One region of the Phyllobacterium sp. P30BS-XVII genome, then DNA from elsewhere that is predicted to be linked to it. Evidence: riboswitches for the same ligand, from Rfam matches in the RefSeq annotation. Region 1 holds a riboswitch; each other region holds the start of a gene.
The links. A riboswitch is a leader RNA that binds a small molecule or an ion and turns the genes downstream of it on or off. The one in region 1 is predicted to bind cobalamin.
Positions count from the first base shown of each region.

Region 2: it holds a riboswitch for cobalamin, as region 1 does, so the genes downstream of both, FHW17_RS06565 (aromatic ring-hydroxylating dioxygenase subunit alpha) here and FHW17_RS21515 (TonB-dependent receptor) in region 1, are expected to answer to the same signal.
Region 3: it holds a riboswitch for cobalamin, as region 1 does, so the genes downstream of both, FHW17_RS11300 (DUF1636 family protein) here and FHW17_RS21515 (TonB-dependent receptor) in region 1, are expected to answer to the same signal.

Region 1 is NZ_JACGXO010000009.1:91,327-96,914, reverse strand. Features, by position in the region: gene FHW17_RS21530 (HlyD family secretion protein) at 1-264, opposite strand, end outside; gene FHW17_RS21525 (MarR family transcriptional regulator) at 257-721, opposite strand; gene FHW17_RS21520 (ferredoxin--NADP reductase) at 896-1,750, opposite strand; cobalamin riboswitch at 2,142-2,359, shown strand; gene FHW17_RS21515 (TonB-dependent receptor) at 2,533-4,497, shown strand; gene FHW17_RS21510 (ABC transporter substrate-binding protein) at 4,530-5,354, shown strand; gene FHW17_RS21505 (iron ABC transporter permease) at 5,351-5,588, shown strand, end outside.
Region 2 is NZ_JACGXO010000002.1:125,231-130,818, forward strand. Features, by position in the region: gene FHW17_RS06550 (fumarylacetoacetate hydrolase family protein) at 1-87, shown strand, start outside; gene FHW17_RS06555 (L-fuconate dehydratase) at 127-1,404, shown strand; gene FHW17_RS06560 (DUF1868 domain-containing protein) at 1,514-2,224, shown strand; cobalamin riboswitch at 2,325-2,526, shown strand; gene FHW17_RS06565 (aromatic ring-hydroxylating dioxygenase subunit alpha) at 2,649-3,893, shown strand; gene FHW17_RS06570 (hybrid-cluster NAD(P)-dependent oxidoreductase) at 3,900-4,991, shown strand; gene FHW17_RS06575 (LysR family transcriptional regulator) at 5,049-5,588, shown strand, end outside.
Region 3 is NZ_JACGXO010000003.1:423,873-429,460, reverse strand. Features, by position in the region: gene FHW17_RS11315 (iron ABC transporter permease) at 1-302, opposite strand, end outside; gene FHW17_RS11310 (ABC transporter substrate-binding protein) at 330-1,277, opposite strand; gene FHW17_RS11305 (ABC transporter ATP-binding protein) at 1,277-2,086, opposite strand; gene FHW17_RS11300 (DUF1636 family protein) at 2,217-2,570, opposite strand; cobalamin riboswitch at 2,675-2,888, opposite strand; gene FHW17_RS11295 (transglutaminase family protein) at 3,029-5,588, shown strand, end outside.

The DNA of each region.
Region 1 (5,588 bases):
CGCCTGTACATAGGCATTATCCGTGGACATGACCTGTCCGCCCGTGACGTAGAAATAGCCGCCGACGATAAGGGCGATGGGAAGAGCGGTGAAGAGAATCTGCCGTGTGCGGTTGCGGCGTGTCTTGGGCGGGGTGATATCCGGCAAGGGCACGGGCTCGTTGACGCGCGCTGCAACAGGCGCCTCGCTGTTTGCGTCGGTCTTTTCGAGAACAGCCTCGTCAGAATTGGCGGGAATGCGGGAGGTTGGTGAGCCGTCAGCCATGGTGTTTCTTCCTGTCATCGACCGGTGTCTGACAGGCATCGATCAAATTGGACTTCATAAGGGTTAGAGTTCGAAGCAGATGCTCCCGGTCTTCGGCGGGCACATTGGCCAGCGCCTCGGAACGGGTGATTTCGCCGATAACGCGCATGTCATCGACATGTGGCCGCGCTTCGTCACGCAGATAAAGCAGCCATATCCGGCGGTCAGTGGGATGCCGGCGCCGTTCGATCAGGTTGCGTTCCTGCAGCTTGTCCAGAATACGCACCAGCGTGATCGGCTCTATCTCGAGAATTTCGGCCAATCCAGCCTGATGGATGCCCTCGTTCTTTGCGAGGTATGCAAGGGTCTGCCACTGGGAGCGGGTCAGGCCAATGTGCTTTGCACGCTGTTCAAATCGTTTGCGCAACAACCGCGCAACCTCATGCAGCAGAAAGCCAAGAGTGGGCATGTTATCCATGATGTGGGGCTTTAAAACTCGTAAGGATGCTTATAACAACGATACATATAGCATGTGGACTCATCTTTTAGAAGAGGCCCGGTGTCACAAATCGGTGACAAAAATGCTCAAAACAAAAATGCCCGGTCTGTGAAGACCGGGCACATGATTCAAATCTGGATATAGGGGAACGGTTTAGCCGACGAAGGCCCGCTCCACGACATAGGTCGACGGCTTGTTGTTCGCGCCTTCTTCGAGACCAAAGGATTCCAGAATAGCCTTCGTATCGTGGATCATGTGCATCGAACCACAGATCATGCCGCGATCGGTTTCCGGATTGAGCGGCGGCAGGCCGAGATCACTGAACAGCTTGCCGCTTGTCATCAGATCGGTAACGCGGCCCATATGGGTAAAATTTTCGCGCGTGGTCGTGGTGTAGAGCCGCAGGCTGTCGGCGGCAAATTCGCCGATCAGCGGATCATCCTTGATGCCTTCCACCATTTCGGTGATGTATTTGAGTTCGGCGACGTCGCGGCAGGTCTGCACCAGAATGACTTCTTCGAACTTCTCATAGGTCTCAGGGTCACGGATCAGGCTGGCGAAGGGTGCAACACCTGTTCCTGTCGACAGCATATAGAGGCGCTTTCCCGGCAGCAGTGCATCGAGAACGAGCGTGCCCGTCGACTTCTTGCGCAGAAGGACCGTATCGCCGCGTTTGATCTTCTGCAGATGCTCGGTCAGCGGGCCATTTTCAACCTTGATCGAAAAGAACTCGATTTCCTCATCCCAAGATGGGCTGGCGATGGAATAGGCGCGATAAACAGGCTTTTCCGCATTGGGCAGGCCGATCATGACAAACTCGCCCGAACGGAACCGGAAGCTCGCGGGACGGGTGATGCGGAAGCGGAACAGGCGGTCGGTATAATGGCGAACCTCGGTCACTGTTTCCGCATACACATTATCAGGAATAGGAAAGGCAACCGGCGCCGAAACGTCGTCTGGCTCAAGAACGGTTGCCGCTGTTGCAGCTACTGGCGAAAATGCAGTCATCCCGGGTTCTCTCGTTCGATACTGATATCAACAAATGAACGAGCCGGGCGTTGCTCCATTCATTATTCAACTGGCATCATTCAACTGGTTCATCGGCGAAAATGCGCGCCTGGTAATGCCAGCAAACCTTATGTAATCGGCAGCGATTAATATGCAATGGCTGATTTTGCAAGGCAGATCAGCAAATTAGCAGACGCTGCATAACCCTCGATCGCGGCGAAAATACCTTTTGTGAGCAATATATTGGAAGAATTTGGCTAAGGCCGAAATGTTCGCAGATCGTGTGTACAGATTCAGGCATTTTTATAGATTAAATTTTTCTCTTTCGTGGAAGGGGCAATGTCAACAATTTAGGCCCCCTGTGATTGTTGACCGTTCAAGACGAGGTTGCTATCCAGAATATGGAATTGGTTCCGCGATCAAAAGCGGATGAAAAGGGAACACGGTGAGGATGACCCAAGAAGGGGCCTAATCCGTGGCTGCCCCCGCAACTGTAACCGGTGAGCGGTCCTCCATAGTGCCACTGAAAGCGCTTTTGCGTGATTGGGAAGGCGGGGGACATGCAGTGATCCGGAAGTCAGGAGACCTGCCCGTTCCGGTCACCCAGCTCGAACACGGGGTGTGTTCAGGCGCGGTCGCTCGTCGCGGTGACATTTGAAAAAGTGTTGCCGTGTGCCGGAGCGATTGCAGGTTGATTGTTACAATCCCCTTGCTGCCCATCCAGCCCGCGGTTCAGACGTAATCGGGGAAACGCCAGCCGTTTCCCATGCTGTGGGGGCATCATGTTAAGGCAAACGGGATTTGCAGGGGCAATCATTGGTCTGTTGAGCGGGGTCGCCATTGCGCAGGAACCGGCAACCGACGGAGACGGGACGATTGTCCTTGCTCCGATTTATATCAATCTTGGCGAGTCACGCATTGATGCGGAAAAATCCGGGCGGGCCTATACGGTTATCACAGGCGAGCAGCTGGTACAGAACCAGACACGCTACGTTGCCGATGCGTTACGGCAGGTGCCGGGCTTTGCCGTTTCGCGTGGCGGCTCCTATGGCGGCCTGACACAGGTGAGGGTACGCGGCGCAGAAGCCAACCACCTTCTTGTCATGATTGACGGCGTTGAAGCCAGCGAAACCGGCAATGGCGAATTCGACTTTGGCGGCTTGCCGGTTACAGATGTCGATCACATCGAAATTCTGCGCGGGCCGCAAAGCGCCTTCTGGGGCTCGAACGCATTGGCCGGTGTGGTCAACATCATCACCAAGGGCGGCACCCGGGACGGTTTCAAGATCAGCGGACGCTCGGAAGCGGGCACAGATGGCACTTGGCTAGGCAATGTGCTGCTGCAGGGCGGCGCCGATAATTATGATTTTGCCCTCTCCGGCACCTATCGCCAGAACAAGGGTTTCAACATCTCGAATTTCGGTTCAGAAAAGGACGGCGACAAGAACGGCTCCATCAATGGCAAGTTCAAGGTCGATATAACGCCCGATGTGGTTGTCGATGGTACATTCCGTTACGTCAACCGCCGCAGCGATCTCGATCCCGATGGCGGTTATGGCACACCGTTTCAGGGGCTTGTCGTTGATGGTGACGACCAGACCACGACCAAGGAATTGCTGGGCTCGCTCGGCATTACCTGGACATCGCTGGATGGTGCCCTGACTCAAAAAGCGCGGATCAGCGACACCAACACATTGCGCGACAATCTCAAGCACGACGAATATATCTCCGGCAATGAGGGCAACCGGCTGAATGGTTCCTATCAGGCCACCTACAAGTTCGATACGCCAGCCTTTGCCGACGCCAGGCATCAGATTACGGCGGGGTATCAGGGTGAGCGCGAGACTTTCCAGCAGAGGCCTGCCAAGGCGGATTTTAACAGCCCATATTTTGACGCGTCGCAGTTCGAGAAACACGACCGGACCATGCATTCGTTTGTCGGGGAATACAGGGGCGAGTTTTTCGACCAGCTTTATCTGAACGCCGCCGCGCGCCACGATGACAATGACCGGTTCAAGGATGCATCGACCTATAGTTTCGGTGCGGCATGGAAAATTCCGGACTGGGGAACGAGACTGCATAGCTCCGTTGGTACAGGCGTTACCAATCCGACATTCTACGATCAGTTCGGCTATATTCCCTCAACCTACAAGGGCAATCCAAACCTGCGACCGGAAAAGAGCCTTGGCTGGGATTTCGGTGTCGAGCAGAGCTTTTTCGATGAGCAGCTGGTGGTTGACGTGACCTATTTCCGCCAGAACCTGACCGATGAGATTACCAGCATTGCAACACCTGATTTCCGCTATACGCCTGTTAATCAGGATGGGCGCAGCAAGCGTCAGGGTGTGGAAGTTGCGGCGACGCTCAACTTGACCAGTGGTTTCACCACGACGGCGACCTACACCTATACGGATGCAAAAGACCCCGATGGTCAGATCGAAATAAGGCGGCCAAGACATTCGGGCTCGCTGAATGCCGCCTACACATTCCTTGAAGATCGCGCCCGCGTCTTCAGCGAAGTAACCTTCAACGGAAAGATGGAAGATACGGCTTTTACACCGCCTCTCCCCACGCGTGTTGTGCTCAAGGACTATACGCTGGTCACGATTGGTGGCAGCTATAAGTTCAGTGACAAGATGGAAGCCTATGCGCGGATCGAGAACCTGGTCGATGAAGATTATCAGGAGGTTTTTGGTTTCAACACACCGGGCCGTACCGCCTTTGTCGGGTTGAAGGGAAGCTTCTGATTATGTTGAGGCAATGCAGATGGGCGCTAGGGGTGGCGAGGCTGGCAACGGCAATCGCACTGTCTGGCTGTCCGTCTGCAATCGCCGCCGAAGCGCCGAAGCGGGTTGTCTCCATGAACCTTTGCACCGACCAATTGGCCATGCTTCTGGCGGGTGAGGGACAGCTTTATTCAGTCTCGCATCTTGCCAAGGACGAAACGGGTTCGGTGCTGGCCAAAGAGGCGGCGTCGTTTGTAACCAACCATGGTCAGGCCGAGGAAATTTTCCTGATGAAGCCGGACCTGATCCTCAGCGGCACATATACGACAAGGGCGACCGTCGACATTCTCAAGCGGCTTGGATTTCGGGTTGAAGAGTTTCAGCCGGAATCTTCCTTTGACGATATTCGCGTCAATATCAGGCGGATGGGCGCGCTTCTGGGGCGGGAGGCAAGGGCTGAGGAACTTGTGCGCGAGATGGACGCAACCTTGGCAAGTGTGCCGGGCAGACAGGCCGGTGCGCCGACAGTCGCGCTTTATTACGCAAACCAGTTCACTTCGGGTCGCGGCACCTTGGCCGGTGAAGTGGTCAACCGTGCCGGACTGATCAATCTTGGTGAGAAGCTTGGCTTGGAGGGCACGCAAAAACTGTCGCTGGAGCAGCTTGTCATGGCAAAGCCCGACCTGATTGTCGCCCATAATGCCTATGCCGCACCATCCCTTGCCTATGAGGCGCAGGTTCACCCGGCGTTTCGCGCTGCATTGTCAGGGAAAAATCTCATCGATATCCCTGACAAGTACTGGATCTGCGGTGCGCCGTTCACGGCGGAGGCAGTCAAATTGTTGTCGGATGCGGCAGGGCGGGCGGGTAACAAATGAAAGATCATTTCCGCCTTCTGATCACTGGCCTCGTACTGTTGACGTGCCTCATGTTTGTTCTGTCACTGCTCATTGGGCCGGCGGCGCTTGGCACTGCTGACAGTATCCGCGCACTGCTGACGGGGCAGGGTGATGCGATTGTGCTGGTCATGCGGGAAATAAGGCTACCGCGTGCCTTGCTTGGCCTGATGATCGGCGCAACGCTGGGATTGTCAGGCGCGGTGCTGCAGGGAT
Region 2 (5,588 bases), on a different contig from region 1:
CCGCGCTACCTCAAAGCCGGTGATGTGATCGAGCTTGGCATTGATGGTCTTGGCACCCAGAAACAGGTGGCTCGCGCTGACGTTTAGTTCAGTGCTGGTCCCGCAACATTATTCAAGAGGCATATTGTGACCCGCATCACCGATCTTCGCGTCTTCGACGTCCGCTTTCCCACCTCGCAGAGTCTGGATGGATCGGATGCCATGAACCCGGATCCGGATTATTCCGCCGCCTATGTTATCCTCGATACGGATAACAAGGCACTCTCCGGTCATGGCCTGACCTTCACCATCGGTCGCGGCAACGAAATCTGCTGCCTCGCGATTGAAGCGATGAAGCATCTGGTTGTCGGGCTTGAACTGGACTGGGTGAAGGAAGATCCGGGCCGTTTCTGGCATTTCATCACGGGTGACAGCCAGTTGCGCTGGATCGGGCCGGATAAGGGCGCGATGCATCTGGCAACCGGTGCCGTGGTCAATGCAGTATGGGATCTTTTGGCGAAAGAAGCGGGCAAGCCAGTCTGGCAGCTGGTTGGCGAAATGACGCCTGAGGAGATCGTCAATATTGTCGACTTCCGCTACCTGACTGATGTGCTGACACGCGAGGAGGCGCTGGACATTCTGCGCAAGGCTGAGACCGGCAAACGGGAGCGGATAGCAACGCTGAAGGCGGAGGGTTATCCCTGCTATACAACGTCGGCGGGATGGCTTGGCTATTCCGACGAAAAGCTGCGCCGTCTTTGTCAGGAGGCTGTTGATTCAGGCTTCAACCACATCAAGATGAAAGTTGGCCGCGATCTTGAGGACGATATTCGCCGTCTGACCATTGCGCGCGAGGTGATCGGGCCGGATCGTATCCTGATGATCGATGCCAATCAGGTATGGGAAGTCAACGAAGCCATCGATTGGGTCAACAAGCTTGCCTTCGTCAAGCCATTCTTCATCGAAGAGCCGACCAGCCCTGACGATGTGGCTGGGCATCGCAAGATCCGGCAGGCGATCAAGCCAGTGAAGGTTGCCACGGGCGAGATGTGCCAGAACCGCATCATGTTCAAGCAGTTCATCGCTGAAGGCGCTATTGATGTGGTGCAGATCGATTCGTGCCGCATGGGCGGACTGAATGAAGTGCTTGCCGTATTACTGATTGCCGCGAAGTACGAGCTGCCCGTCTGGCCGCATGCTGGCGGCGTGGGTCTTTGTGAATACGTGCAGCATCTGTCGATGATCGACTATATTGCTGTGTCGGGCACGAAAGAGGGCCGGGTGATCGAATATGTCGACCATCTGCATGAGCATTTCATCGATCCCTGCAACATTCAGGACGCGGCCTATATGCCGCCATCACTGCCGGGTTTCTCGATTGAAATGAAACAGGCTTCGATCGAGGAATATCTTTACCGGCCATAGGCGGGCTTCATCTGCCTGACAAAGAGCTGTCCTATGGCGGAGGGATCATTTGCGTGCCAGTGAGTCCCATTGGCATGTGACACTCTCATTTACTCGTCACGGGGTTTCCATGCTCGACCTGATCAAGCCTTCACTTGCCCGCTTTGCCGCCAGCCTTCACCCGGAGCCGCCCGTTCATCTCGGCAGGCGCTATAACACCAAGGGCGAGTTTCAGCTTGAGCCGGGCAATACGGTGGTCTGCCATCTGGTGAAAGGTTCTGAGTCTGAGGCGGCTGTTATTGCGGTGCGCGAGCGGATGCTGGCTATGCCGGATGCCGGGCAATTGGCATTCACACCCATCTCCAGCCTGCACATGACCCTGTTTCAGGGTATCATCGAATATCGCCGCCGGGCATCCTTTTGGCCAGATGATGTTGCGCTTGAGACCAGTATTGACGATATGACCCAGCTTTATGTGGATCGTCTGCAGGATTTTGAAGGGTGTGGGCCGTTTAATGTCAAAGTGATCGATGTCACACCTGCGGGACTTACGGTTGCCGGTGCGAGCGAATATGACGAGCAAATCCTGCGGGCCTGGCGCGACGCATTGGCCGTTCCGTTCGGGTATCGGCATCCTGATCACGACACCTATGTTTTCCATATTACACTGGCCTATGTGATCGAACGTTTTCCCGATGAACGGCTTGGCGCATGGCAGGCGCTTCTCGATGATTGCCTTGCTACCATTCAACGCGATGCGCCCATTATTGCGCTTAATCCGCCGGCTTTTTGCAGTTTCGTCGATATGAACCACTTTGAAGAGCTTGTTGTTCTCGGCTGAATTAGGGGCACCTGCTGGCCATTCTGCGACATAGTGTACAGTGTCGTCTTACGTAAATGGGATGTCGTTTCCGCACCTATTCTTTTTTTATGCCGAATGCTTTTATCGGGGCACTTGAGGTGCCGCTTTTTTCTAGGGAAGCGGAGAATTGGGAAGCCGGTCGGAAACCCGGCGCTGCCCCCGCAACGGTAGTGGAGTGAAACACGGCATAACAGCCACTGGGCCACAACCCGGGAAGGCGTCGTGACAGCCGAGATGGCAACTCCAGAGCCCGGAAACCAGCCTCGGGACTGAAACCGACTGATCGCGGTGGGCGATCAAGGAGCATGATTTTATGCGGGCATCGGCTTGTGCTGACCGTGTAGGCGTTCTTCCTCCGTCACCACCAGTCAGTTCTTTCGCAACATTGAGGCGAGGACACGACATGGATATGCGCAACGAACTGCTCCGGAACCTGAAAAACCGGAAACCCGGCTACGGCCTCGAACAGGCCTTCTATTCCGATCCGGACTATTACCGTCTGGATATGGAAAATATTTTTTATCGTGACTGGCTGTTCATCGGCCATGATTGCGAAGTCACCAAGCCCGGCAATTTCTTCACCGTGCAGGTGGGCGACTATCCTGTGGTCATCGTGCGTGACCGTCAGGGCCAGATTCGTGCTTTCCACAATTCCTGCCGCCATCGCGGTTCGCGCGTCTGTGCGGCTGAGCGCGGCACATCGGCAAAGCTCGTCTGCCCCTATCACCAGTGGACCTATGAGCTTGACGGCCGCCTGCTTTTCGCGCGCCAGATGGGCGATGATTTCGACCCCAGCCAGCACAGCCTCAAGCCTGTGCATTGCGAAAGCGTTGGTGGTTACATCTTCATCTGTCTTGCGCAGAACCCGACTGATTTCAGCGCAACCCGCGCACTGATCGAGCCTTATCTTGCACCGCATAAGCTCATCGACACAAAGGTTGCCTATCAGAGCACCATTGTGGAGAAGGGCAACTGGAAGCTGGTCTGGGAAAACAATCGCGAGTGCTATCACTGCGTCGCCAACCATCCTGAACTGTGCAAGACTTTCCCGGAAGCGCCGAGTGTCACCGGTGTACAGGGCGCCGGTGACGATCCAGAAATTGCTGAACATTGGCAGCGTTGTGAAGCTGCGGGCCTCCCAAGCACTTTCCGCATGTCCGATGATGGTCAGTATCGCGCCACCCGTGTTCCGCTGCTGCGGGATTCGGAAAGCTATACGATGACCGGTCGCCGCGCCGTCGGTAAGCAGCTCAGCGATATTGTCAATGAGAAGCGGATCGGTTCGCTGTTGCTGTTCCATTATCCGACCACCTGGAACCACATTCTTGGCGACCATGCCATTTCGTTCCGTGTGCTGCCGCTTGGCCCGGATGAAACACAGGTTACAACCAAGTGGCTGGTACATAAGGATGCCGTCGAGGGCGTAGACTATAACCTCGAAGAACTGACGCATGTGTGGACGGAAACCAATGATCAGGACCGCCGTATTGTCGAGGAAAACGCTTTCGGCATCCGCTCGCCCGCCTATGAACCCGGTCCCTATTCGACCGAACATGAAGGCGGCGTACTGCAGTTCCTCGAATGGTATTGCAGGTTCATGGAAGAGCGTCTCACCGGCGGTGATACGCGGCTCAGCAAGGTAGCATAGGTAAAAATGAATATGGGCGTTCCTCAGTCTTACCCGCACCTCGACCAGATGCAGCCGTGGAATGATCGGCTGCATTTATTGGAGTGCCTGTCGATCATTGAGGAAGCGCCGAATGTGAAGACTTTCACATTCCGTTCCGACAATCAGAACTGGTTCCGCTATGAGCCGGGCCAGTTCATGACCTTCGAACTGCCGACCCAGCCCGAAGCTGTTTTGCGTACCTATACGCTGTCATCCAGCCCGTCACGGCCATTCACTATTGCTGTGACGGTCAAAGCGCAGGAAGGCAGTATCGGCACCCGCTGGATGCTGGATCACCTGACGCCGGGTGTCCGGCTGAAGGCATTCGGGCCGCTCGGCGATTTTTCCATGCGCAAGCATCCGGGCGAAAAATATCTGTTCATCTCGGCGGGATCTGGCATTACGCCGATGATGTCGATGACCCGCTGGATGCATGATTGCGCGCCGCAGAGCGATATCAGCTTCGTTACCTGCGCCCGCCGCCCCAGCGATATTATTTTCCGCCGGGAACTGGAATATCTCACCAACTGCATGCCCAATCTGAAACTGTCGTTTCTGATCAAGGAACACGAGATGGGGCAGCTTTGGACCGGCATTCGCGGCAGGCTTGAGGCGCCCAAACTGCCGCTGCTTTCGCCTGACTTCAAGGATCGGACAATTTTCTGCTGTGGCCCGGAAGGTTTCATGCGGGATGTGCGTACCATGCTTGAGGCCAATGGCTTCGATATGGCGCATTATCATCAGGAAAGCTTTGGCCCCGCCGCCGAGCCGGTATTGCCCATGCTCGATGTCATTTCCACGGAAGCATTGGAATCGGCTGCCACGATCACCTTCTCCATGTCTGGTATGGAAGTGCCCTGCATGCCGGGTGATACGATCCTGAAAGCAGCGCGTGGTGCGGGTATACGCATTGCAGCCGCTTGCGAATCCGGCCTGTGCGGCACCTGCAAGGTGATGAAACTGTCGGGCAAATCCGAGATGGATCACAATGGCGGTATTCTCGATGAGGAAATCGACGAGGGGTTTGTGCTTGCCTGCTGCACGAAGCCGCTTGGCAATGTGGAAATCGAGGCCTGATTATTGCCGTTTGGGTATTCTTCATTTCAATAAAATAAATGTGCTAGTATTCAGCGCATGAATTTGCGATCTGTCGATTTGAACCTGCTCGTGGTGCTCGATGCGCTTCTGGATGAAGCGCATGTGTCGCGTGCGGCTGACCGGCTTGGCCTCTCGCAGCCCGCCACCTCAAGCGCGCTCGATCGTTGCCGCCATCTGTTCGACGATGCGTTGCTGGAACGCGGCAAGGGGATGATGCGGCTGACGCCAAAGGCAGAATCGCTGCGCGTACCCATCAAAAACCTCTTGGCGCAGATTACGCTCGTTCTTGATCCACCCGACATTGATCTTGCCACCATTCACCAGACGGTGCGCATACTCACTGCTGATCTTCCAGCTGTGGCGATCATCGGGCCTTTGCGCGAGAGGCTTGCACGATCAGCGCCCGGTATTGATCTGGTGATCCAGCCCTGGCATGGCACTGAGGATTCGCTGGACAAGCTTGCGAAAGGGGCGGTTGACCTCGCCGTGGCGGTTTTCCCGAAAACGGATGTTTCGTTCCGGCGTGTGGATTTGCTGCACGAGCACTATGTGGTGATGATGCGCAAAGATCATCCC
Region 3 (5,588 bases), on a different contig from region 1:
GCTCCCGCTGCCGCGCCATTGGAAAGGCCGAAAAGGAATGGATCGGCGAGATCATTGCGGGTGACGGTTTGCAAGAGCGCACCGATAATGCCGAGCCCGGCGCCCACGCAAATGGCGAGGATCACCCGCGGCAGGCGCAAATCAACAATGATCTTGCCAACAGGACCCTGAACAGCGGTATCGGAGAGCCCGGAGGCATGGGCAAGCGCGCGCAGCACGTCACCGAGCGGGATAACCGTTGCCCCATAGGCAATGGAGATGAGGGCGAGAGCCAGAATGGCCATCACCCCCACGATAAGCATCAGATGCTGACGGATAGACGGAAGCACTCAGAATGCTTCCGGGTGCATCGCCTTGGTCATCTTGATGATTGCCTCGATATTGGCGGGGCCGGGCGTCAGTTCCGCATAGCGCAGGGCGACGAAGCGATTGTTCTTCACCGCGTCGGTTTCCTTCATCGCCGGATGCGATTTGAGGAAGTCGAGCAGTTTCTGGTAGCCCGCATCATCCTGATAATCGAGGAGCACGAGGAACTCAGGATTGCGTGTGGCCACGGTTTCCCACGAGGTGGTGCCCCAGCTTGTGTCGAGATCGGCCATGATATTGCTGCCACCGGCTTCGCTGATCATCGCCGTCGGAATGGCGAATTTGCCTGCGGTGAACGGCTTGTCCTCGCCTGAATCATAGAGGAACACGCGGGTGCCGCTCTTGTCGCCGATCTTGGTCTTGAGGCTGGCAAGCTCGGTCTTCCAGCCGCTGACCAGCTTGTTTGCGTCATCTTCCTTGCCGAAAATCTTGCCCAGCTTTTCCATGTCGCCGTAGAGCAGGTCCATGGTGGCGGCTGGCCGGTTCTTGTCGAGATGAATGCAGCTTTCGGTCAGCTCAAGCGTCTTGATGCCATGTGGCGCAAGCGTATCGGGCGTGACTTCGCCACCGGGTTTCATGCCGTAATTCCAGCCCGCAAAGAAAAAGTCGGGCTCAACGGCGACGAGATTTTCCAGCGTCGGATATTTGGGTGCAAGTTCGGGGATGGAACCCTGCTGCTTTTTGAAAGCGTCATCCAGCTTGTACCAGCCTGTAATGCCCGAAACCCCGACTATGGAGGGTTGCAGGTGCAGAGCAAAAGCCATTTCGCTCATATTGATGTCCTGAATGACCGCGCGCTTGGGAGCGACATCAAAGGTCAGCGGCTTGCCGCAGCTGTCAACGGTAACAGGAAACGCCCATGCGGGCGCAGATAGCGCCGACAAAGCGAGGGCGAGCAACGTTCTTTTCATCAAATTCTCCGTAGCTGAGCAGATTGTATTGTTGTTGTTGGTTCCGGTGCTTCGAACACCATGAGGTCGCGATCCTGCGATGGGTGGCGCAGGCGCAATACGTCGAGATCAAAGACATCGCTGACAATGCGCGGCGTCAGTGTTTCATCCGGCGTGCCAATGGCGACCAGCTGCGCGCTGTGCATGACAGCAACATGGGTGGCAAAGGGCGCGACAAGCGGCAGGTCGTGCAGCACGGCGATGACAGTCACGTCGAGCCCGGCGACAAGCGCCAGCAATTCGCTGCGCGCTTTCGGATCGAGGTGGTTGGTGGGTTCATCCAGAAACAGAATATCAGGCTGCTGGGCAATCGCACGAGCCAGTTGCACGCGTTGCCTCTCACCACCGGAGAGCGAACCTATGGGGCGGCGGGAAAACTGGGCAACCTTGGCACGCAGCAGCGCCTCCGCCACGATATCGCGATCTCCGGCCCTGGTCAGAGCGCCCATATGCGGAATACGGCCAAGCGAGACATAATCCTCCACCAGCAACTGATGGTCAGGCGCATCGGTCTGGCCGACAAAGGCGAAGCGTCTTGCCCTTTCTCTGGGTTTCAACCGGTCAATAGGTGTGCCTTCGATATAAACATTGCCGGAGGAGGGCCGTAGCAGACCCGCCAGCATGCGCAGCAGCGTGGATTTTCCGGCGCCATTCGGGCCGATAATGGCGAGCCGCGAACCTTGCTCAATATCGAGCGAGGTTTCGTCGACGAGCGTCTGGCCGGAGGTGCGAAATGTCACGTCGTCGGCGCGCATGACGATGTTGTTCATGGGCTGATGATGTCCGTGACTGCAGGCAAAACACATGGTGCTGGGTCCCAAATCGGTAAACTCTGTCGTGCCATATCAGGCACACTGTTCTCGTATAGTAACGTTATAACATTGGTCAATGCCTGCCGTGTCATAGATGTGCAGGAATTCGCGCGAGTGTCTTGTCGTAAAGGCCAGGCGGGCGCTGCGACGCCTGGGACCAGCCGTCATCGAGGCGCTGATACATCCGGGCAAAATCGATAAGGTCGGCAAAGTTGGCGTCGGGGCAGATATCGCCGAAGAGATATTGCGCCTTGTCAGGCGCGCGGAATGCCACGGTGCAGGGATGTCCGCAGCCCGCCATGCAGCCGACACCGCGTACCTCATAGGCGGGATCGCCATTAAGTTCCGCTGCAAGCCTGTCGACAAGGTCCTGCCCCGGTCGTGCGCCGTCGGAAGCCTTGCACAGGGTGCAGACGATAATCTGGTGGTTCGGCCTGCTCATGCCTGTCCATTGCCTCAAAGACAGGGGTTGGGGGAACGCAGCCAATGCACCATCGCGACAATGCGGGAGAGACATCGCATCGCTCCCGGCACACCCCGTCCGGTTCGAATTTCAATTGAGATGGCAGGTCTCCTGGCTCGCGGGTCTCAGCTTTGCCTTGCCTTCCCGGTCTTTCAACCAGTGGCATGTCAGGCATCGCTCACCGCTTACAGTTGCGGGGGCAGCCACGGTCTCGGTCCCTTTTGGGTACGCCTCACCGTGTTCCCTTTTCATCCCCGGCGTTGTCTTGCCGGAGAAACCATCGGCGCGGATGCTATGCGGCCAGCCCCGCCGTTGCAAGCACGTTTATGCGGCAATTTTTGACGCTGCCAAAATTTTTGGCAAATGAAAGATTTCAATTGGCTGACAACTCGGTAGAGTGCTTGGAGTATTTGTGGAATCGTAGCTTTTGAGGCGACATGGCAATTCACGCAGCAGTCTATCACCTGACGCACTACAAGTATGACCGGCCCATCATGCTCGGGCCGCAAATCATCCGGCTCCAGCCAGCGCCCCATTCGCGAACGAAAGTTCTCAGCCATTCCCTGAAGGTCAGTCCGGCCAATCATTTCGTCAATCTGCAGCAGGACCCCTACGGCAATTTCCTTGCCCGCTTCGTTTTCCCTGAACCGGTGACGGAATTGAAGATCGAGGTCGATCTCATCGCTGATATGACCGTCTATAATCCCTTCGATTTCTTTGTGGAGCCGGTCGCGGAGACGTGGCCGTTCAACTATCCGCAGGAAATCAGCGATGACCTGTCGATCTATATGAAGCCGGAACCAGTGGGGCCGCTGGTTTCGAACTTCCTCGCAACGATTGATCGCAGTCCGACCAATACGGTGAATTTCGTCGTCGATCTCAATGCGCGCATCCAGCGGGAAATCGGCTATGTCATCCGCATGGAAACCGGTGTGCAGGAGCCGGAGGCGACGCTTGGCCTGCGCTCTGGGTCGTGCCGCGATTCAAGCTGGCTGCTGGTGCAGGTCCTGCGCAATCTCGGGCTCGCTGCGCGCTTTGTTTCGGGCTATCTCATCCAGTTGAAGCCTGATCTCGTTGCCATTGATGGCCCTGCCGGGACAGACAAGGATTTTACCGATCTGCATGCCTGGTGCGAGGTCTATCTGCCCGGTGCCGGCTGGATCGGCCTTGATCCGACATCGGGGCTTCTGACCGGTGAAAGCCATGTGCCGCTGGCCGCCACCCCGCATTACCGCAACGCCGCGCCGATTTCCGGTATGGCGGAGTTTGCCAATGTCGAATTCGGCTTTGATATGCGGGTTGACAGGGTTTCCGAACATCCGCGCATCACCAAGCCGTTTTCGGATGAATCATGGAATGCGCTCGATGCCCTTGGCGAACAGGTGGATGCCATCCTCAAAGAACGCGATGTGCGGCTGACCATGGGCGGCGAACCGACATTCGTCTCCATAGATGATTTTGAGTCAGGCGAATGGAACACTGATGCCGTCGGCCCCACCAAGCGGGAAAAGGCCGACAAACTGATCCGGCGGCTGCGCGAGCGTTTTGCGCCCGGTGGCTTCCTGCATTACGGGCAGGGCAAATGGTATCCCGGCGAAAGCCTACCGCGTTGGACGTTCTCACTCTACTGGCGCAAGGATGGTAAGCCGATCTGGGTCAATCCTGACCTGATCGCGCCTGAGAACAGCACGGCAGATGTGAAGCCTGATGATGCCGGAAAGCTTCTGCTGGCGCTGGCGGATGAGCTTGGCGTTGAACAGGAGATGGTGGCCCCCGCCTATGAAGACCCGGCCGAATGGATCGTCAAGGAAGGCAATCTGCCTGATAATGTCGACCCCTCCAATTCCAAGCTGAAAGACCCCGAAGAGCGCAGCCGTATTGCCCGGGTTTTTGAACGTGGGCTCACCGAGCCAAGCGGTTTTGTGCTGCCGGTGCAGCGCTGGAACAGCCTTGCTTCCGGGCCGCGCTGGCGCAGTGAAAAATGGACGACGCGTCGCGGTAAGCTGTTTCTCGTGCCGGGGGATTCGCCCGTGGGCTACCGCCTGCCTCTCGGTGCGTTGCCGCATGTGCCGCCGTCGGATTTTCCATATATCGTTCCGGTTGACCCGTCAGTCGAGCGCGGTTCTCTGCCTGACCCGGCACCACGCGCCACGCAACGCGCGCCTGAACATCCACTGACCGTTGCGTCTTTCACAGCGGCTGAAGGCAATCAACAGGAGCGGGTGGAGCAGGAACTGGGCGAAATCGGCGGCGCAGTGCGCACGGCCATATCGGTTGAGCCGCGCGATGGACGCCTGAGCGTCTTCATGCCGCCGGTTGAGGCACTTGAAGATTATCTGGAACTGGTCGCCGCTGCCGAAGCTGCCGCGCACAGGCTTGGCCTGCCTGTGCATATTGAAGGTTACAGCCCGCCGCAGGATCATCGCATCAATGTCATCCGCGTTGCGCCTGATCCCGGAGTGATCGAGGTCAATATCCACCCCGCAGCCAACTGGCGCGACTGCGTGGAGACAACCACCGCGATCTACGAGGAAGCCCGCCAGACCCGACTGGGCGCTGACAAATTCATGATCGACGGTCGCCATACCGGCACCGGCGGCGGCAACCATGTGGTTGTTGGCGGCGAAACGCCCAATAACAGCCCGTTTCTGCGCCGTCCCGATCTTTTGAAAAGCCTTGTTCTGCATTGGCAGCGCCATCCATCGCTGTCCTACATGTTTTCAGGCCTGTTCATCGGTCCGACCAGTCAGGCCCCGCGCTTTGACGAGGCGCGGCATGACAGCCTGTATGAACTTGAGATCGCCCTGGCACAGGTGCCGCGACCGGGTGAAGGCACGCCGCCTTTGCCATGGCTGGTCGATCGGCTCTTCCGCAACCTCCTGGTGGATGTCACCGGCAATACCCATCGTTCTGAGATTTGTATCGACAAGCTGTTTTCGCCCGATGGCCCCACCGGGCGGCTCGGTCTGGTCGAGTTCCGTGGCTTTGAAATGCCGC